DNA from 3 places in the Enterobacter sp. UPMP2052 genome. Region 3 is predicted to be linked to each of the others. Evidence: predicted binding sites of a transcription regulator. Region 3 holds the regulator's gene; each other region holds the start of a gene.

Region 1 (2,271 bases), on a different contig from region 3:
TGACAACGGCAAATGAGATTTTGCTGCTGGGGATCAGACGTTTTCTGCCGTCGCTGTTCGTGAATAATGATGAAGAGATCGTGGAATATGCAGTGAAGCCGTTACTCGCGCAAAGCGGGCCGCTTGACGATATAAGCGTGGCGTTGCGTTTGATTTACGCGCTGGGAAAAATGGATAAATGGCTTTATGCCGATATCACCCATTTCTCCCAGTTCAGTCAGTATCTGAGCGAACAGAGTGATATTCCGGGGTTCGCGGATGACATCACCTGGGATTTTATCAGCAACGTAAATAGCATTACCCGTAATGCAACCTTATTTAATGCCCTTAAATCGATGAAATTTGCCGATTTTGCTGCATGGTCTGAGGTTCGCTTTACTGGCATGGTCAAGACGGCAATGACGCTGGCGGTAACGACGATACTCAAGGAATTAGAACCGTGAAAATTAGCCTGACAGTGAATGGATTACCGGTTGAAGCGCAGTATGGCGAAGATGAGATACAAAACGTCCATCTCCCTCTGTTACAGGATATCGCGAAGCTGCACAGACGTGGCGGTAAAAGAAGGACCGTTGTTTTTCTCAGTGCTCCGCCGGGAACAGGCAAGTCCACATTAACGACGTTCTGGGAATATCTCTCGCAGCGGGAGCCCGGTCTGCCTGATATACAAACTCTCCCGATGGATGGATTCCATCATTACAATGACTGGCTGGTTGCAAACCAACTGCGTCCTTATAAAGGCGCACCGGAAACCTTCGATGTGGCGAAGCTGGCAAAAAATCTGCGCCTACTGGGCGAGGAGACCGCAGTCTGGCCTCAGTATGACCGACAAAAACACGACCCTGTTGAAGCAGCGATTGCGGTTACGGCCAGCATTGTTATCGTCGAAGGAAACTGGCTTTTACTGGATGACGATAGGTGGAAGGCGCTGGGGGCGTTCTGTGATTTCTCCATCTTTATTACTGCACCTGCGTCAGCGCTGCGTGAGCGTCTTGTGCAGCGCAAGGTCGCAGGGGGGTTATCGCAGGAGGAGGCGCAGGCCTTTTATTTACGTACGGATGGGCCGAATGTTGAGCGCGTGCTGGGCCATAGTCGCCAGGCCGATGCGCTGTTGCGCATGACGGAAGCAGGTGAATACCGGTTTGCCTGAATGGAATAATACGGCGCGCTTTGGGTCATGAAAATGTGACGCAAGTCAGATAAATGGCGAATCTATCCGGCGGAACGTTCCTTTTATTCCCCGTTTCGCTTATTCTTGCTGAAGCGTTTCAGTCGATTAAATGTTCGACAAATGACCAATCAATCGCAGTTTGTGACAGGCAAGGATTCCCCTCAGAACGTAGCTGGATTACTCTTTCAGCCACCTCAAACCCAGGGATAGCTTTGCAGGAGATCTATGACCGTACGCGTAGCGATTAATGGCTTCGGTCGCATCGGACGTAACGTGGTTCGTGCTTTATATGAATCCGGGCGTCGTGCGGAAATCACCGTGGTGGCAATCAATGAACTGGCGGATGCTGCGGGCATGGCGCATTTATTGAAATACGACACCAGCCATGGGCGCTTTGCCTGGGACGTTCGCCAGGAGAGGGAGCAGCTGTTTGTCGGCGACGATGTCATTCGCGTGCTGCATGAGCCTGCTCTTGAGTCGCTACCCTGGCGCGAGTTGGGAGTGGACGTCGTGCTGGACTGTACCGGCGTGTACGGCAACCGTGAGCACGGTGAAGCACATCTGAACGCCGGCGCGAAAAAGGTGCTGTTTTCCCATCCCGGCAGTCACGACCTCGATGCCACTGTCGTTTTCGGCGTCAACCAGCACGAGCTGCAGGCCGAACACCGCATTGTCTCCAACGCCTCCTGTACCACCAACTGCATTATTCCGGTCATTAAACTGTTAGACGATGCGTATGGCATTGAGTCCGGTACCGTGACCACGATCCACTCCGCTATGCACGATCAGCAGGTTATCGACGCGTATCACCCGGATTTGCGGCGCACCCGTGCGGCGAGCCAGTCCATCATTCCGGTTGATACCAAGCTGGCGGCCGGGATCACCCGAATTTTCCCGCAGTTTAACGACCGTTTTGAAGCGATTGCCGTGCGTGTTCCCACCATTAACGTGACCGCAATCGACCTCAGCGTGACGGTGAAAAAACCGGTAAAAGCCTGTGAAGTCAACCTGTTGCTGCAAAAAGCGGCACAGGGTTCATTTCATGGTATAGTTGACTATACGGAATTACCGTTGGTCTCAGTAGATTTTAACCATGACCC
Region 2 (2,271 bases), on a different contig from region 3:
CGTTCCGCCGTGCAAATCCTGGGTTAATGAAGAGTGGAGATAGATAACGTGCGGCATGATGGTTGCGCCCAGCACCCCTGCCGCCAGGAATACGGCTTCGGTATTAGGCAGGCTCGGGATCGCCATCCCTTTACCGAGCTGCACCAGATTCGGCTGAGAAAATACCAGCTCAACAATATAGGCTGCGGCCACAAACAGCAGCAGACCACCAATCACCTTTTCGAGCGGTTTTTGCCCGCGACGCTGCAGCATCAAAATCAGGAACGTCGCAATCCCGGTCAGCACGGCACCCTGCAGCAGCGACACGCCTAAAATCAGCTTGAAGCCGATAGCCGCCCCGATAAATTCGGCGAGATCGGTCGCCATGGCGATAATTTCCGCCTGGATCCAGTACAGCCACACCGCCGGACGCGGATAGTGGTCGCGGATCTGCTCCGCCAGGTTTTTACCTGTGGCGATACCCAGCTTTGCCGAAAGCATCTGGATCAGCATCGCCATGAAGTTGGCCCAGACTACCACCCACAGCAGCTTATAGCCGAAGCTGGCCCCGGCCTGAATGTTGGTCGCAAAATTACCCGGATCGATATAGCCAATAGCAGCAATGAACGCAGGTCCCATTAACGCGAACCGCAACTTGCGCGCTGCTCTGCCACTGCTACCCTCTACGCGACTGTTTGTCATGTCTGCCTCTGGAAATATAGCCTTTGCTATGTTTTATGCTATCAAAATGAGAATGATTATCAAGACCATTTAGGTGGTTAAAAATGATTTCATTGATAGCTAAGAACAATAGGTGGGCAGGTGGTGCGACATCACAGATTGTGAAAATGCGCAGTCATTTGTGAAGCGTAGCACACAAACTTAACTTTTCACTCATTTACCTAACATAACAAAAATGTATTGTTGATCACTATTTTTGAGACTCGTCACAGGATGTAACTATAGTGTGGCCTTGATCTCGTTTTCTTTGCGCTTGTTACATAGAATGTGCACGGAAATTAAACCTGCCTCATATTTGGAGCAAATATGGACCGCGTCCTTCATTTTGTCCTGGCACTCGTTGTCGTTACTGCGCTTGCGTTGCTGGTCAGCCATGACCGCAAAAAAATCCGCATCCGCTTTGTTGTTCAGCTTCTGGTTATTGAAGTTTTACTCGCGTGGTTCTTCCTGAACTCCAACGTGGGACTCGGCTTCGTCAAAGGCTTTTCCGAAATGTTCGAAAAACTGCTCGGTTTTGCCAACGAAGGGACCAATTTCGTCTTCGGTAATATGAACGATCAAGGCCTGGCGTTCTTCTTCCTGAAAGTGCTGTGCCCTATCGTCTTTATCTCTGCGCTGATTGGTATTTTGCAGCACATCCGCGTGTTGCCTGTTGTTATCCGCGCTATCGGTACCGTGCTGTCAAAAGTGAACGGTATGGGCAAACTGGAATCTTTCAACGCCGTAAGCTCCCTGATCCTCGGTCAGTCTGAGAACTTTATCGCGTATAAAGACATCCTCGGCAAAATGTCCCGCAATCGTATGTACACCATGGCTGCAACGGCGATGTCTACCGTTTCCATGTCGATTGTTGGCGCATACATGACCATGCTGGAGCCAAAATACGTTGTTGCGGCACTGGTTCTGAACATGTTCAGCACCTTTATCGTTCTGTCTCTGATCAACCCGTACCGTGTTGAAGAGGGCGAAGAGAACCTGCAGATGGCAAATCTGCATGAAGGTCAGAGCTTCTTCGAAATGCTGGGTGAATACATTCTGGCGGGCTTTAAGGTTGCGATTATCGTTGCGGCAATGCTGATCGGCTTTATCGCCCTGATTTCAGCCCTGAACGCCCTGTTCGCGGCGGTGCTCGGTATCTCCTTCCAGGGCATTCTGGGCTATATCTTCTACCCTGTTGCCTGGGTAATGGGTGTTCCGGCTCACGAAGCGCTGCAGGTCGGCAGTATCATGGCCACCAAGCTGGTGTCTAACGAATTCGTTGCAATGATGGATCTGCAGAAAATTGCCAGCACGCTCTCTCCGCGCGCAGAAGGCATCCTCTCTGTGTTCCTGGTTTCCTTCGCCAACTTCTCATCCATCGGTATTATCGCCGGTGCGATTAAAGGTCTGAACGAAGAACAGGGCAACGTGGTTTCTCGCTTTGGTCTGAAGCTGGTGTACGGTTCGACGCTGGTCAGCGTGCTCTCCGCCTCTATCGCGGCGCTGGTCCTGTAACCCATACCGTGAAATAAAAACCGGGAGCCTTGTGGCTCCCGGTTTTTTTATGCCTGC
Region 3 (2,271 bases):
AGAACCAAAACCAGTTGAATACGCCGTACCACAGCGTGCCGAGGGCGTAGATCAGCAGCGGCTCCCACACCGGCATATTGCCCGCCAGGCTCAGCGTAAAGATGGCGGCAATCAGCGAGGCGGGCAGCAGTCGGGCGTGCAGCGAGCTGATTTCAGCAGTCACGCCGAGCGTCATTGCCAGCACGGTCAGAATGAGCGGCAGCGGAATATCCCGGGCCAGCAGAAGCTGCACCGCGAGGCTACAGCCTGCAAACAGGCAACCGCCAACGATCAGGCGTTTGAAAAAGCGCTTATGCGGCGTGTCGAGGCCCGCAATGTTGCAGCAGGCAGGCACAAGGGAAAACAGCAGACCCTGCTGGAGATGACCAAGGATCAGGCCCACGGCCACAGGAAGGCACAACACCAGCGTTTGCCGCAGTGCGTAGTTAACTTCCGGGTGATAGATCAGCCTGCGCCACATGGGGAGTAGAGACAAAAACGGCGTGTCACCTTGCGGTGGCACGCCGTTTGACCGTAATTAACGGGTTCCGTAGACCACGATGGTTTTACCGTGGGCAGAGATCAAGTTCTGGTCTTCCAGCATTTTCAGGATACGGCCCACTGTTTCACGGGAGCAACCAACGATCTGACCAATTTCCTGGCGGGTAATTTTAATTTGCATGCCGTCAGGGTGGGTCATCGCGTCCGGCTGTTTAGCCAGGTTCAGCAGGGTCTGCGCGATACGGCCGGTAACGTCGAGGAAGGCAAGGTTGCCCACTTTCTCAGACGTCACCTGCAGACGGCGAGCCATCTGGGAAGAGAGACGCATCAGGATGTCAGGGTTTACCTGAATCAGCTGACGGAACTTCTTGTAAGAAATTTCAGCCACTTCACATGCGGTTTTCGCACGAACCCAGGCGCTACGTTCCTGGCCCTCTTCAAACAGGCCCAGTTCACCGATGAAATCGCCCTGGTTCAGATAAGAAAGGATCATCTCTTTCCCTTCTTCATCTTTGATCAGCACTGCCACCGAGCCTTTGACGATGTAATACAACGTTTCCGCTTTTTCACCCTGGTGAATCAGCGTGCTCTTCGATGGGTACTTATGAATGTGGCAATGAGACAAGAACCATTCGAGAGTCGGGTCTGTTTGCGGTTTGCCAAGCACCATGCGCTGTTATCCTCTGTTATAAGCTGTCACCAGAGCCATAAATCGCATCCTGACTCTGGGGTTGCAATCGAATTCTTACCCATACCCTGGGAAGTCGGCTGTCGTAACGTTTCGCAGCCAGTAAAGTTTGATGTCCTCTGCATACATGTGTAACGTCAATGTATTACTGTAGCATCCTGAGTGTTTTAGCATAGCTTTTGACGCGTGTCTCCTGGTGTCTCGCTTCAGCATGATGCAGGTCGCCTTCCGTTGCGTGAAATGTAACGCGCGCGTACTCTGTCACCAAAAATGCAACGTTGGAGTTAATGAATATGCAAGCGCGTGTAAAGTGGGTAGAAGGGCTGACGTTCCTGGGCGAGTCTGCGTCAGGCCACCAAATTTTGATGGACGGTAACTCCGGCGATAAAGCCCCAAGCCCTATGGAGATGGTGCTGATGGCGGCGGGGGGATGCAGCGCTATCGACGTGGTGTCGATCCTGCAAAAAGGCCGTCACGACGTGACCGATTGCGAAGTGAAGCTCACGTCTGAACGCCGCGAAGAGGCGCCACGCCTGTTCACGCATATCAATCTGCACTTTATTGTCACGGGTAAAGACCTGAAAGACGCGGCGGTGTCGCGCGCGGTTGACCTGTCTGCGGAGAAGTACTGCTCTGTGGCGTTAATGCTTGAGAAAGCGGTTAATATTACCCATTCGTATGAAGTGATTGAGGCCTAATCTTTTGGCGGGTGGCGCTTCGCTGACCCGCCCTACAAAAGCACGATCGTAGGCCCGGTAAGCGCAGCGCCACCGGGCAAAACAACTCACGCGATCTGCTTGCCTTCCATCAACCGCTGCACCAGCGGTGTCATGATTAACTCCATCGCCAGCCCCATTTTTCCGCCCGGCACCACCAACGTATTGATATGTGAAATAAACGACCCCTGCAGCATCGCCAGCAGCCACGGGTAGTCGATCCCGTCCAGATTGCGGAAATGGATGACCACAAAGCTCTCGTCCAGCGACGGAATGGTTTTGGCGGCGAACGGGTTGGAGGTGTCTACCGTCGGCACGCGCTGGAAGTTGATATGGGTGCGGGAGAACTGCGGCGTCAGGAAGTTAATGTAATCTTCCATCGAGCGC

What was found. Region 3 encodes CRP, which controls carbon source genes, mostly activating them, when cyclic AMP is high. Its sites were predicted from a motif close to ATGTGANNNNNNTCACAT; they were not measured.
Region 1: epd (erythrose-4-phosphate dehydrogenase) is a predicted target of CRP. The motif match lies at 1,184-1,201, and genes of this name have one in related genera.
Region 2: ACWKX3_RS00770 (NupC/NupG family nucleoside CNT transporter) is a predicted target of CRP. The motif match lies at 945-962, and genes of this name have one in related genera.

The regions. Positions count from the first base shown of each region.
Region 1 is NZ_JBSKJR010000013.1:54,028-56,298, reverse strand. It holds gene ACWKX3_RS21260 (MltR family transcriptional regulator) at 1-443, shown strand, start outside; gene ACWKX3_RS21255 (nucleoside/nucleotide kinase family protein) at 440-1,150, shown strand; gene epd (erythrose-4-phosphate dehydrogenase) at 1,397-2,271, shown strand, end outside.
Region 2 is NZ_JBSKJR010000001.1:164,006-166,276, reverse strand. It holds gene ACWKX3_RS00775 (Nramp family divalent metal transporter) at 1-681, opposite strand, end outside; gene ACWKX3_RS00770 (NupC/NupG family nucleoside CNT transporter) at 1,027-2,214, shown strand; gene ACWKX3_RS00765 (EAL domain-containing protein) at 2,262-2,271, opposite strand, start outside.
Region 3 is NZ_JBSKJR010000005.1:168,373-170,643, forward strand. It holds gene ACWKX3_RS15660 (YccS/YhfK family putative transporter) at 1-460, opposite strand, end outside; gene crp (cAMP-activated global transcriptional regulator CRP) at 518-1,150, opposite strand; gene ACWKX3_RS15670 (OsmC family protein) at 1,462-1,866, shown strand; gene ACWKX3_RS15675 (phosphoribulokinase) at 1,953-2,271, opposite strand, start outside.